4 regions of the Bradyrhizobium sp. SEMIA genome follow, and region 2 is predicted to be linked to each of the others. Evidence: predicted binding sites of a transcription regulator. Region 2 holds the regulator's gene; each other region holds the start of a gene.

Region 1 (3,202 bases), 2.1 Mb from region 2:
GAGGCGATGGATCTCGTCAATGAAGAGCACGTCGCGCTCTTCGAGATTGGTCAGCAGCGCTGCGAGATCGCCGGCCTTGGCGATCACGGGGCCTGATGTCGCGCGAAAGCCGACGCCGAGCTCCTTCGCCACGATCTGCGCCAGCGTGGTCTTGCCGAGGCCGGGAGGACCGACGAACAGCACGTGGTCCAGCGCCTCGCCGCGCTTGCGCGCCGCCTCGATGAAGATCGAGAGGTTCTTGCGCGCCTGCTGCTGGCCGACGAAGTCGGACAGCGACTGTGGACGCAGCGCAGTGTCGCCGACATCGTCGCTACGGCGCTCGGGCGAGACCATGCGGTTGGCCTTGGGATCGCTCATTTCGAGAGCTCCTTCAGGCCGAGGCGGATGAGCTGCGCCGTCTCGGCGCTTTCACCCGCGCTGCGCGATGCCGATGCGATGGCCGCGGCGGCCTGCGGCTGGCCGTAACCGAGATTGACCAGGGCGGAGATCGCATCTGCAACGGGGCGCGGCGCGCGCTGATCGTCGACGGCGCCGGCGAGATGCACCACGGCCGGATCGACACTGGCGAAGGCCGGCGCCTTGTCCTTCAATTCGGTGACGATACGCTCGGCCACCTTGGGGCCGACGCCGGGCGTGCGCGCCACCGCGGCCTTGTCGCGGAGCGCAATGGCGTTGGCGAGATCGGAAGGCTGCAGCGTGCCGAGCACGGCGAGCGCGACCTTGGCACCGACGCCCTGCACGGTCTGGAGCAGACGAAACCATTCGCGCTCCTGGTCGGTCCGGAAGCCGAACAGCTTTATCTGATCTTCGCGGACGTAGGTCTCGATCGACAGCACGGCCGCTTCACCCGGCGAAGGCAGATGCTGCAACGTGCGGGAGGAACAGTGCACCTGATAGCCGACGCCGCCGACGTCGAGAATCACAAAATCCTCGCCGTAGGAATCGATCAGGCCCTTGAGCTTGCCGATCATAGTCCCGCCACCTTTAGCCGGAGCGCCGTGCTTTGGCGGTGGTGAGCGTGAGTGATGGCGATGGCGAGCGCGTCGGCAGCGTCCGCGGACGGCGGCTCGGCTTTCGGCAGCAATATCTTCAGCATCATCGCGATCTGTTGCTTGTCGGCGTGGCCGGCGCCGACCACGGTCTTCTTGACCTGGTTCGGCGCATATTCGGCGACAGAGATGCCGAACATTGCAGGCGCCAGCATGGCGACGCCGCGGGCCTGGCCGAGCTTCAGCGTCGCAACGCCGTCCTTGTTGACAAAAGTCTGCTCGACCGCGGCTTCGATCGGCTTGTGATCGGACAGAACGGCCGCAAGCCCTTCATGGATCGCGAGCAGCCGGCTCGACAGCGGCAGATCGTCCCGCGGCTCCACCGAACCGCAAGCGACGTAGATCAATCGGTTGCCCTCAGCCTCGATCACGCCCCAGCCGGTGCGGCGCAGGCCGGGGTCAATGCCGATGATGCGGACGGGGCCACGAATCGGGAGCGCGGTCATGGGCCAGTGATAGCGGCTGGCTGCGATGGGGGAAACAGAAACAGAACGGAAGTAACAGGGGAAGTGGGATGTCTCGGGTGAGCAGGGCTGCCCACTTCATACTCCGTCGTCATACCCCGCGAAGGCGGGGTATCCAGTACGCCGCGGCTTCTCCGTATCCGCTGGCGCCTCTGGAATACTGGATCGCCCGCCTTCGCGGGCGATGACAGCGGTGGATGAGGCTACCGGACGGCCTAGCCGCCCATCTTCGCGACCAGCGCGTCCGACACCTCGAAATTGGCGTAGACGTTCTGGACGTCGTCGTGCTCGTTGAGCAGGTCCATCAGCTTGAGCAGCTTTTCGCCGGTCTCGTCGTCGACGGCGACCGTGTTCTGCGGCTTCCAGATCAGCGCGGCCTTGCGCGGCTCGCCGAACTTGGCCTCCAGCGCCTTGGCGACGTCGCGATAGCTCTCGGTCGAGGCGTAGATCTCGTGACCGCCTTCGCCGGAGACGACGTCGTCGGCACCGGCCTCGATCGCGGCATCGAGCACCGCATCGTCATCGGCGACGCTGCGGTCGTATTCGATGATGCCGGTGCGGTCGAACATGAAGGAAACCGAGCCGGTTTCGCCGAGATTGCCGCCCGACTTGGTGAAGAAGGAGCGGATGTCGGAGGCGGCGCGATTGCGGTTGTCGGTCAGCGCCTCGACGATGACGGCGACGCCGCCCGGGCCATAACCTTCGTAGCGGATCTCGTCATAGTTCTCGCCGTCGCTGCCGAGCGCCTTCTTGATGGCGCGCTCGATATTGTCCTTCGGCATGTTCTCCTGGCGCGCGGCGATCACGGCGGCGCGCAGGCGCGGGTTCATGGCGGGGTCGGGCGTGCCGAGCTTGGCGGCGACGGTGATTTCCCGCGCCAGCTTGCCGAACAGCTTCGACTTCTGCGCATCCTGCCGCCCCTTGCGGTGCATGATGTTCTTGAATTGGGAATGTCCGGCCATGCGTGGTCTCGTAAAGGAATCGTGCGCCAAGGTGAGCTTAGGGAAGCGCGGCCTTATAGGCCCTCCACCCACCGGAATGAAAGAGGCTCTACGACTTTAAGGTAATACCGTACGGCCCCCTGCCTAGAGGTCAGGCACCGTTAACCCTGATTTCATTCCGGATTGCGAAAATAGCGCCTGACCGTTCCCCGACAAGAGAAACCCGATGGCGTTCGGACTATTTCGGAAGCGTCTGCCGGATACGGCTGCGCCTGCGGTCGCCCCGCAGACTGTGCAGCCGGCGGCCCATTCCGAGCCCGCCCCGGCCGCTGAGGGCGATTCGGCGCGGGAAATCCTGGAACTGCTGGAACTCGAGCTCGGGGCGATGATTCGCCAGCTCGAGCGCGCCGCCAATTCGGTGGCCGGCGGCGCCGAGGCGACCGCCGCGACGCTGGCCGACATCCGCGACCGCACCGACGCCCTCACCGGCCGCACCAACGCCGCGCAGTCGACCGCCTCGACCTTCGCTCATGCCGCCGACAAATTCACCCAATCCGCGCAAGGCATCGGCGCCCAGGTCCGCGCGGCCGCCAAGCTCGCCGATGAGGCCAGCACCGCGGCGCAGGAAGCCCGCGCCAATGTCGACCGCCTGCGCGAGTCCTCCGCGGCGATCGGCAACGTCGTCAACCTGATCGCGCAGATCGCGCGGCAGACGACGCTGCTCGCGCTCAACTCGACCATCGAGGCC
Region 2 (3,202 bases):
TTGCCGGCGCAGAGCCGCTGCCTGAAGAAATGCTCGCCCTCGACCAGGCCTTCCAGCGCGTGCTTGCCCACGACGTCGCGGCGCGGCGCACCCAGCCGCCGCAGGCGATGTCGGCGATGGATGGCTATGCGGTGCGTGCGGCCGACGCCGCCAAGATCGATTCCCAGCTCACCGTGATCGGCGAGGTCGCGGCGGGGCGGCCGTTTGCAGGATCGGTCGGCGCCGGCGAAGCCGTGCGGATCTTCACCGGCGGCGTCGTTCCCGACGGCGCAGACGCGGTCGTGATCCAGGAGGACACGGTTGCGGACGGCAGGCGCATCACGATCAAGGAAGCGGCCGTGACGGGACGACACATCCGCCCCGCCGGTGTCGATTTCAGCGAGGGCGACGTGCTGCTGCGCAAGGGCATCCGGCTGACGGAGCGCGACCTCGCGCTCGCCGCCGGCATGAATCACCCGTTTCTACCCGTCCACCGCCGCCCGAAGGTCGCGATTCTCGCCACCGGCGACGAGCTGGTGATGCCGGGCACCACGCCTGGCCCCGGCCAGATCGTCTATTCCAACGGCTATGCCCTGCACGCGCTCGCCCGCAGCGAGGGCGCCGATACCGTCGATCTCGGTGTTGCCGCCGATACCCTGGACGCCACCACCGCGGGCATACGCCGCGCCCGCGCGAGCGGCGCCGACATCCTGATCACCACCGGCGGCGCCTCGGTCGGCGACCACGATCTGGTCCAGCAGGCGCTGAAGGCCGAGGGCACCGCGATGACGTTCTGGAAGATCGCGATGCGGCCCGGCAAGCCGATGATGCATGGAAGGTTGGCGGCGATGCGCGTGATCGGCCTGCCCGGCAATCCCGTGTCATCCTATGTGTGCGCCTTCCTGTTCATGGTGCCGCTGATTCGGGCGCTGTCGGGCCGCTCCGTGATTCACCATCGCCGCGAGCGCGCGGTGCTGGGCCGCGACGTCGGCGCCAACGACCAGCGCGAAGATTATCTGCGCGCACGCCTGGAGACGCGCGACGACGGCACGCTGATCGCCCTTCCCGTCAATCACCAGGATTCCTCGCTGCTTGCGAATCTCGCTGCGGCACAGGCACTTCTCGTGCGCGCGCCGTTCGCGCCGAAGGCCGAAGCCGGCACACCTTGCGAGGTGCTGCGCCTGCCGGTCTGAACGCGCTGGCCACACGCGTGACGCGAACTTTGTCGCGTTCACGGTAAATTAAGCAGTTGCGGAACATGTATCGAACATATAGTGTCCGTTCATGATTTGTTTCGAGCATGCAGCGGCTTATCGCTGAATTCAGCGTCTCGGAATCGAACGACATCAACCGGGGGATTTTGGTCGAGATGTTAACGCGCAAACAGTACGAGCTCCTGCGGTTCATCAGCGAGCGACTGAAGGAAAGCGGCGTACCGCCCTCCTTCGACGAGATGAAGGACGCGCTCGATCTGCGCTCGAAATCAGGCATCCATCGCCTGATCACCGCGCTCGAGGAGCGCGGCTTCATCCGCCGCCTGCCCAACCGCGCCCGCGCCATCGAGGTGATCAAGCTGCCCGAGCTGCAGGCGGCCGCCGGCAATCGCCGCGGCTTCACGCCGAGCGTCATCGAGGGCAATCTCGGCAAGGTCCGCACGACCTCCAGCCCGCCTGCGGACGAGGGCGAGCGTCCCGTCGCGGTGCCGGTGATGGGCCGGATCGCGGCCGGCACGCCGATCGAGGCGTTGCAGACCCGCAGCCACACCATCAGCGTCCCGCCCGATATGCTCGGCTCGGGCGAGCACTACGCGCTCGAAGTGCGCGGCGATTCCATGGTGGAAGCCGGCATCCTCGACGGCGACATGGCGCTGATCCAGCGCAACGAGAGCGCCGACACCGGCGACATCGTGGTGGCGCTGATCGACGACGAGGAAGCGACCTTGAAGCGCTTCCGCCGCCGCGGCGCCTCGATCGCGCTCGAGCCCGCCAATGCGGCCTATGAGGTGCGCATCCTTCCGCCGAACCGGGTCAAGATTCAGGGCAAGCTGATCGGGCTTTATCGGAAGTACTGATACCGCAAGTACTAGGCGCGCTGTCCGCGCGCTTCGATCGGCATCGCCGACTAGAGATCGGAGCGGATGATTGTCCGCTCGCGCTGGATAGTCTTTCTGGTTTCGCGCAGATTATCCGGCCCCTCCTCCGGCGCTACATCCTCGCCACGCCGCACGAAGCAGCACCGCTTCGGAAAGGCTTTCGGTTCGAGGAGATGCCATGCGCAAGATCATCCTGAGCACAGTAGCAGCGGCGCTGATCGCAGCATCAGCATCGCAAGCCGTTGCCGCACCATCGCACCGCCATGCCCGTAAGAACGTGGCCAAGGAGACGGCCAAGGAAACGGCAATGAGCGAGCAAGTCCGCAACGCGCGCAATGCGCTCACGCAACCATCGCAACCGGTCTGGCCATACTCCGGTTGGTCGGCGCCGGCTGGCCGCTGAGCTGGCCACTGATACGCCCACCGAATGCACGAAAGCAGGCTTTGTTCCCGGGGGATTCGGGAAAGATAATGTGATCGCACGCTGCGGCAGCGAGCCGCAGATTTGCCTATAACCGGGCAGACGCTATGATGCTTCCACTCTGATAGAGGCCTGCGCCTCGTAAGACAGAGGCGCGGGTTGCTATCTCCGCATGAGGAGCACCCACGATGTGTGACTACAGCCTGCATGCCGTCGCATCGCGCCCTGCCGAGGTCGGCGAGACGATCGTGACGACAACGTTCCGCGGCACCTCGACGCGCGGCTTTGCCTCCGCGGCCGATCCGACCGTCGCGGTCTGCCTGCTGCCGGGAACGGAGCTCGCCTTCGCCGACAACGTCCGCTACGACAATCGCTGGATCTGGACGCGCACCGTCAACTCGCGTGTCGGCAAGTTCGGCAAGATTGATCCGCACATTCCCGATCGCCATCATGACGCGATCGAATTCCCCGACGGCAAATACGTGCTGGTGACTCAGCTCGTCGAAGGCCAGCAGGCAACCGTGCTGCAACTGCCCGTGACCCAGCCGCTCGGCGAGCGCGAGCACAAGCCGCAGGTCAGTGCCGAGAACCGCCCGACGACGCCGCGTCTGCCGATCGGTTGAAGCAGATATCCCCGGCCGCCAGGTCGGAGCCCGGAATTGAGATCGCCATCGCCGGCCGCGGCCGGCGACGTGGTGTTGTTTGTGTCT
Region 3 (3,202 bases), 910 kb from region 2:
GGCACGATGACCAAGGGCGGCATGAGCAAGTAAGCTCAAATAGCTTCGGCCGCATCTCAAACAAAAGCCCCGCGGCAACGCGGGGCTTTTCGTCGAAACAGTGCAGCAAAGGTCAGGCAGCGCTGCGCTGGACGTGACGACCTTCCTTCACCTCTTCGATGATCTTGGCGCTGAAGGCGTCGAGGTCGCCGGGGTTGCGCGAGGTGATGACGCCCTGATCGACGACGACTTGTGAGTCTTCCCATGTCGCGCCGGCGTTGATGACGTCGGTCTTGATCGACTTGTATGACGTCATCTTGCGACCCTTGGCGATGCCGGTCTCGATCAGGAGCCAAGGCGCGTGGCAAACGGCAGCGACAATCTTCTTGGCGTTGAATATCTCCTTGATGAAGGACAGCGCCTTCGGCTCGACGCGCAAGAGATCCGGATTGATCTGGCCGCCGGGCAGCACGACCGCGTCGTAGTCGTTGCTGGAAACCTGGTCGAGCGTCTTGTCGACCTTCACCGGACGTCCCCAATCTTTCTTGTCCCAGCCCTTGATCTCGCCCGCCGCGAGCGAGACGACGTGGACCGTCGCGCCAGCCTGCTTCAGGCGATCGCGCGGCACTTCCAGTTCCGATTGCTCGAAACCGTTGGTGGCGAGAATGGCAATCGTCTTGCCCTTGAGATCCATGGAACGCTCCATCGCTATGAGAGGAGCCCGGTCAATCGGTCGAACCGGCTTCCGTTCCGAGCAACCGGCGGCATCTCACGGGGATGTGCGGCTTGCCGCAGCGGCCTGATGGCGGTCAAGTCATGACCACACCGGGCGCTAAAGCGCGATGAGATTTGGATGAATCGTCATCGCGCTTTAGGTTGTTGTTTACGCATGATCTTTCCGGAAAACCGCTTCGCACTTTTCCGGATCATGCTTTAGCGCCACATCGTCGGTGCGCGGACCAGAGCATCTCGCGCAGCCTGTTTTAGATCCTCGATCGAGCGGCGATCTGTTTGCGCGGCCTCACGCAGCCGCGTGGCGACACGCTCGCGCGTCGCCAGTTCGGAGAGAGGAAGCCCGGCGCAGACGTCGTCCAGCACGGCCTGTATCAAAGCGGCCATTTCGGCATCGTGCATCGGCGAGCTCCAGCGTGTCGCGTAGCGCGCTCGCTTTAGCTGCGTCGGATGTCAGGGATGTTAAACGCGCCCCACAGCATTGGCTTTCACGAGCTGGTCGAGCTGCGCGCGCTTGCGCGCAATCAGGAGCTGGGCCGCAGCATCATCCAATCCCTCGCGCTGCAATTGCCGGATCGCGGAGCCGAGCTCGAGGATTTCGGCGCGCAGTCTTAGAATCCGGTACGTGTCCGGGTCTTCCTCCACCGCGCGCCTCCGAACTCTCAGCGGCGCGCGATGGCGCGCACCGGATTGACGGCTGTCTTCACGGGACGAAGGCGCACCCGGTCGCGGACATCAGGCAGGACGTCGCCACCGCCGGCGGCCTTCCATTCGCCGATCAGCAGATTGATCCTCCGGCGCAGATCCATCTGCGCCAGAGCTTTTTCGGTGCAGTCGCGATCGCGATTGACGAGGTCGCGGACGGACGCCTCGATATCGGCCATCTCCAGCCTCAAGGCGCTGATTTTACGTCGAATTTCATTAATTCTGTTGTCCATGGCTTGTTAGAACAAAATAAGAACATATAGTCAAGTCACGAATTCAGGATGGAGCAGCGACATGCAGGTTCAGGGTAAATACGACGCAAAGGCTTTTCTCATGGAGATGACCCGCGCGCAGGGGCTGAGGCTGAAGCGGCTCAGCGAGGAGGCCTACCAGCCGGCGCAATACGATCGGGATCTGTCCTCCGCTGAAGCTGCGCGCCGCATCCGCGCGCTGGAGGCGGAGATCGAGCTCGCGAATTCTTTCTAGGCAGCCGGAACGTTCCGCGCTTTGGGAACCATGCTTGTGTCCAATGGTTTTTCCCCGGCCAAGGGAGAGAATGCATGGCACGCAAGGCAAAGAAACGCCGTTACTCGCGTAGCGCCGGCAGCGATGTCGAGAGCGAGATGCGGCGCTACAAGAAGGGCACCGCGAAGAGCGGACGCGGCGGTCGTGGCGGGCGCGTGAAGAGCCGCAAGCAGGCGATCGCGATCGGACTGTCGAAGGCGCGCAAGAAGGGCAAGAAAGTCCCGAAGAAGGCATCGAAGCGCAAGACGTCCAAGAAAAAGACGTCCAGGAAGACGTCTAAGAAGTCATCCAGGAAATCATCCAAGAGGTCGTCGAAGCGCAAATCCTCCTAGCGCTCGCGCCGATCCGTGTCAGATCATGCTGCCGGGCATGAAGCAGCGGATCGAAATCCCGAACGCGGTCTTCACCGGCCACACCATGGTGCGGCCGGCCCGGTTCGGCTCGGTGATGACGGCTTCATCCGGCACCTCGACCCACTGCCCGTCGAGACGCACGCGATAATGCCCGTTGTGCGACTCCCAGTCGGGATCGGCAACGGCAAAACCATCCGCATCCGAACAGCACGGGCCAAGATGGCTGCGCAGGCTGTCGAACCATGGCTTGAGGGGGGAGTCGGCGTAACGGCCGTCATCACGCCCGAGGGCGTTTCCGCTCCACAGCACCAATGGCGCCACAAGCAACGCACGCCTCAGCGAGAGCTTCAATCGATCCATGTTCGGCACCGATCAAATGCGAACCACCGGCCGGTTCCAAAAAGCGGCTGGCAGTTCGAAGGTCCACGCTTGCAACTGGCTCGGCGGCTCCGTTGCCGCCAAGCAAATATACGACTCGGAACAGTGATCAGCGAACACGGCTTTTTCGGACGAACCGGGTCATCGTCCCTGCCGTTAACGAGAATGTTATCAGATATCCCGCGGTAATTCTGAAGGCGAACAGAAAAGGCGGCCCCAAGGGCCGCCTTTGGATTTGGTTCGGTCGACGTTCGCCTTACGCGAGCGGCACCGCGACGAAGCGGGTCGCCTCCGCGCTCTTGACCTGCAACAGCACGCTGCGCTTGCCGGAGGACTTCGCCTGCGCCAGCTCCGAGCGGACGTCGCCGACATTGGCAACGGCCTTGCCGCCGACATTGAGGATGACGTCGCCGGTCTGGATGCCGCGCTGCGCCGCAGGCCCTTGCGGATCGACCTCGGTGACGACGACGCCCTTCTGGCCGGCGCCCTGCACCTCGCCGGCCGGAGCCAGGCTCAGCCCGAGGCGCGGC
Region 4 (3,202 bases), 2.1 Mb from region 2:
TTGCTGCACCCGCCACGCTTGACCGCGTCTACGATTTCGGCGCGGAAGCCTTTGATGCGGTGTTCGACACGCTGCGCATGACCACGCCCTGCATCGTGCTCGACGTGCCCCATCAATGGTCGGGCTGGACGCGGCGCGCGCTGGTCAATGCCGACGACATCGTGATCGTGGCCGAGCCTGATCTTGCCAACCTGCGCAACACCAAGAACATGCTCAGCGTGCTCAAGGCCGCGCGACCGAACGACCGGCCGCCGCTGTACTGCATCAACCAGGTCGGCATGCACAAGCGCGCCGAGATCGAGGTCAAGGCATTTGCCAAGACCATGGAGAGCCAGCCGCTCGCGGTGATCCCGTTCGATTCGAAACTGTTCTCGACCGCAGCCAACAACGGCCAGATGATCGCGGAGGTGTCCAGGAGTCACCGCACCACCGAGCTGTTCCAGAATATGGCGAACCGCCTCGCCGGCCGCGGCGAGGTGAAGAAGCCGAAGCGCTCGCTGCTCGGACCACTGCTGAAGAAGCTGAAGGGCCGGTCAAGCCGCAGCTCCGCGCCGCACCGCAAGGCGTCGTAAGGTCTCCGTCGGAGCGCTAGGTGAGTCTCATCCCATAAGGCGTCTATAGAGGCCGGCTACCTGTCCGCCCGCTGCTGCTTCTTTGCCAGCAGCTGCCGCAGCGCCGTGACCTTGGCCGCGGCCTGGTCCGGCGGCAGATCGGCCTTCACGAGGATTTCGGCCTCGGACTCGCGGCCCTGCAATCCCAGCACGAGTGCGAGATTGGCACGGACCCGCGCATCGTTCTGATTGCGCTGATAGGCGCGGCCGAGCACCTGTTCGGCCTTCGGCAGATTGTTCTGCAGCACGTAGGACAGGCCGAGATTGGACAGCACGGTCGGCTCGTCGGGCGCGATCTTCAGCGCCGCGGCGTAATATTGCTGCGCTTCCTCGTTGCGGCCGAGCTGATCGAGCGCCGCGCCCTGCGCCGACAGGATGCGCCAGTCGGGATCCTCGGGCGAATGCGCGCGGCCGAGCACGTCGAAGGCCTGCTGGAAATTGCCGTTGTCGGCGAGCGCACGGCCATAGCCGGCGAGCAGCGCCTTGCTGCTGGGATGACCGAGCACGGCCTGCTCCAGCACCGCGACCGCCTGCGCGCGCTGGCCGCTCTCGCGCAGCGCCTTGCCGTATTCCAGCGCGACGTTGGGATCACTGGGCTTGGCGCGATAGCGCTCGCGCAAGGTGTCCATGTCCGACTTCGGATCGGCCTTGCCGGCTGTCTCCGATTTGCCGCCAAGCGCGCCGGTGACGTCCTCGAGGCCGGTGGTCTGACAGCCGCCGAGGGCAAGTGCCAGCAACGCGGACAACAGATATCGCGCCGGGGGAGAGGCAACGGGCAAACGCTTGGACATACTCTGATCACTCGGCGACTGATCAGAGATGCTTTGCCTATTAACGCTAAAGTCCCGTTAAAGAGACAGTCGTTCAGACCTTAGTCGGTGAATTCGGCGCCGAATTCGCAGCCGATACGCCAGCGCAGGCGGCATTGGCGGGAATAGTCCGGCGCGAAGATGATGGTGAATTGCGGCGGCACTTCCAGAAATTCAGCCACGACCTTCACGCCGCCATCCGAGATATCCGTGATCGTGCAATCCCGCGGCAGCGAGCCCGCGCCAAAATGAATCTTGGCGAGCCGGCTGCACACCCGACGTTCGCTTCTCCGGCGATTTGCAAGCATTTGAACTGTTCACCCGTTAGACCACGGCCCATCCCGCACCTTAGAAGTAGCGAACATTCGTTGGGATGTGCTGAGCGCAGCCGCTCGCATTCGAGGCTTAGTGTCTGGCCCCCGTTTACGGCTCGTTAAGGCTTGCCTCGCCCGGAAATGTTCCCGTATTGTTCTTGCGGAGTGCGCCGGGCTCTGCTACCCTCGATTGTACGAGAGGGCAGGCTGGTTCGGGCATGGTTCAGCGGGTTTCTACCGTCGCCTTTGAGGGGATCGAGGCTCGTGCGGTCGACGTGCAGGTGCAGGTCGCGCCGGGCCTGCCGGCCTTTGCCATCGTCGGCCTGCCGGACAAGGCGGTTTCGGAGGCGCGCGAACGCGTGCGCTCGGCGCTGATCGCCTCGGGGCTGGCGCTGCCGGCGCGGCGGATCATCGTCAATCTGGCGCCGGCCGACCTGCCGAAGGAAGGCAGCCATTACGACCTGCCGATCGCGCTCGGGCTGATGGCGGCGATCGGCGCGATCCCGCCGGATGCGCTGACGGGCTTTACCGTGCTCGGCGAGCTCGGTCTCGACGGCTCGATCGCACCGGTGGCCGGCGTCCTGCCGGCCGCGATCGGCGCCAATATGCGCGAGGAAGGCTTGATCTGCCCGGCGTCTTGCGGCTCCGAAGCGGCCTGGGCGAGCCCGGACATCCAGATCATCGCCGCAAGCTCGCTGATCCAGATCGCCAACCACTTCAAGGGCACGCAGGTGCTGTCGCGGCCCTCGCCGAAGGTGCACGAGGCCGCCGCCTCCACGCTCGATCTGCGCGACATCAAGGGCCAGGAGAGCGCCAAGCGCGCGCTGGAGATCGCGGCCGCCGGCGGACACCATCTCCTGATGATCGGCGCGCCCGGCGCCGGCAAATCGATGCTGGCGGCGCGCCTGCCCTCGATCCTGCCGCCGCTGTCGCCGGGCGAATTGCTCGAGGTCTCGATGATCGCCTCCGTTGCCGGCGAGATCGAAGGCGGCGCGCTGACCGCGCGGCGGCCGTTCCGCTCGCCGCATCATTCGGCCAGCATGGCGGCGCTGACAGGCGGCGGCATGCGCGCAAAGCCCGGCGAGATCTCGCTGGCGCATCAGGGCGTGCTGTTCCTCGACGAGCTGCCGGAGTTCGATCCGCGCGTCTTGGATTCGCTGCGCCAGCCGCTGGAGAACGGAGAGGTCGCGGTGTCGCGCGCAAACCACCGCGTCACTTATCCGGCGCGCTTCATGCTGGTCGCAGCGATGAATCCGTGCCGCTGCGGCAACGCGTTCGAGCCGGGCTATGCGTGCAAGCGCGGCCGCGTCGATCGCTGCACCGGCGACTACCAGGCGCGCATCTCCGGCCCGCTGATGGACCGCATCGATTTGCGCATCGAGGTGCCCGCGGTCACCGCAGCCGATCTGATCCTGCCGCCGCCGGCGGAAGGATCCGCCGAAGTCGCCGCGCGCGTCGCGGCGGCGCG

What was found. The regulator LexA, encoded in region 2, represses DNA repair genes until DNA is damaged. The targets are predictions, from matches to a motif close to TGTTCNNNNTGTGTTCNG.
Region 1: the regulator LexA is predicted to act here: its motif matches at 1,526-1,543, upstream of ruvC (crossover junction endodeoxyribonuclease RuvC).
Region 3: the regulator LexA is predicted to act here: its motif matches at 1,657-1,674, upstream of FOM02_RS15595 (DUF3072 domain-containing protein).
Region 4: the regulator LexA is predicted to act here: its motif matches at 1,877-1,894, upstream of FOM02_RS00720 (YifB family Mg chelatase-like AAA ATPase).

The regions. Positions count from the first base shown of each region.
Region 1 is NZ_CP046601.1:4,378,997-4,382,198, forward strand. It holds gene ruvB (Holliday junction branch migration DNA helicase RuvB) at 1-357, opposite strand, end outside; gene ruvA (Holliday junction branch migration protein RuvA) at 354-971, opposite strand; gene ruvC (crossover junction endodeoxyribonuclease RuvC) at 968-1,495, opposite strand; gene FOM02_RS21400 (YebC/PmpR family DNA-binding transcriptional regulator) at 1,729-2,475, opposite strand; gene FOM02_RS21405 (methyl-accepting chemotaxis protein) at 2,681-3,202, shown strand, end outside.
Region 2 is NZ_CP046601.1:2,273,164-2,276,365, reverse strand. It holds gene glp (gephyrin-like molybdotransferase Glp) at 1-1,172, shown strand, start outside; gene lexA (transcriptional repressor LexA) at 1,349-2,050, shown strand; gene FOM02_RS10990 (hypothetical protein) at 2,250-2,474, shown strand; gene FOM02_RS10985 (hypothetical protein) at 2,681-3,115, shown strand.
Region 3 is NZ_CP046601.1:3,184,433-3,187,634, reverse strand. It holds gene FOM02_RS15620 (hypothetical protein) at 1-33, shown strand, start outside; gene FOM02_RS15615 (type 1 glutamine amidotransferase domain-containing protein) at 113-673, opposite strand; gene FOM02_RS15610 (hypothetical protein) at 913-1,113, opposite strand; gene FOM02_RS15605 (hypothetical protein) at 1,174-1,356, opposite strand; gene FOM02_RS15600 (hypothetical protein) at 1,374-1,595, opposite strand; gene FOM02_RS15595 (DUF3072 domain-containing protein) at 1,711-1,902, shown strand; gene FOM02_RS15590 (DUF6496 domain-containing protein) at 1,977-2,273, shown strand; gene FOM02_RS15585 (hypothetical protein) at 2,292-2,654, opposite strand; partial or broken gene FOM02_RS15580 (Do family serine endopeptidase) at 2,929-3,202, opposite strand, start outside.
Region 4 is NZ_CP046601.1:140,079-143,280, reverse strand. It holds gene FOM02_RS00735 (AAA family ATPase) at 1-572, shown strand, start outside; gene FOM02_RS00730 (tetratricopeptide repeat protein) at 629-1,402, opposite strand; gene FOM02_RS00725 (PilZ domain-containing protein) at 1,483-1,728, opposite strand; gene FOM02_RS00720 (YifB family Mg chelatase-like AAA ATPase) at 1,953-3,202, shown strand, end outside.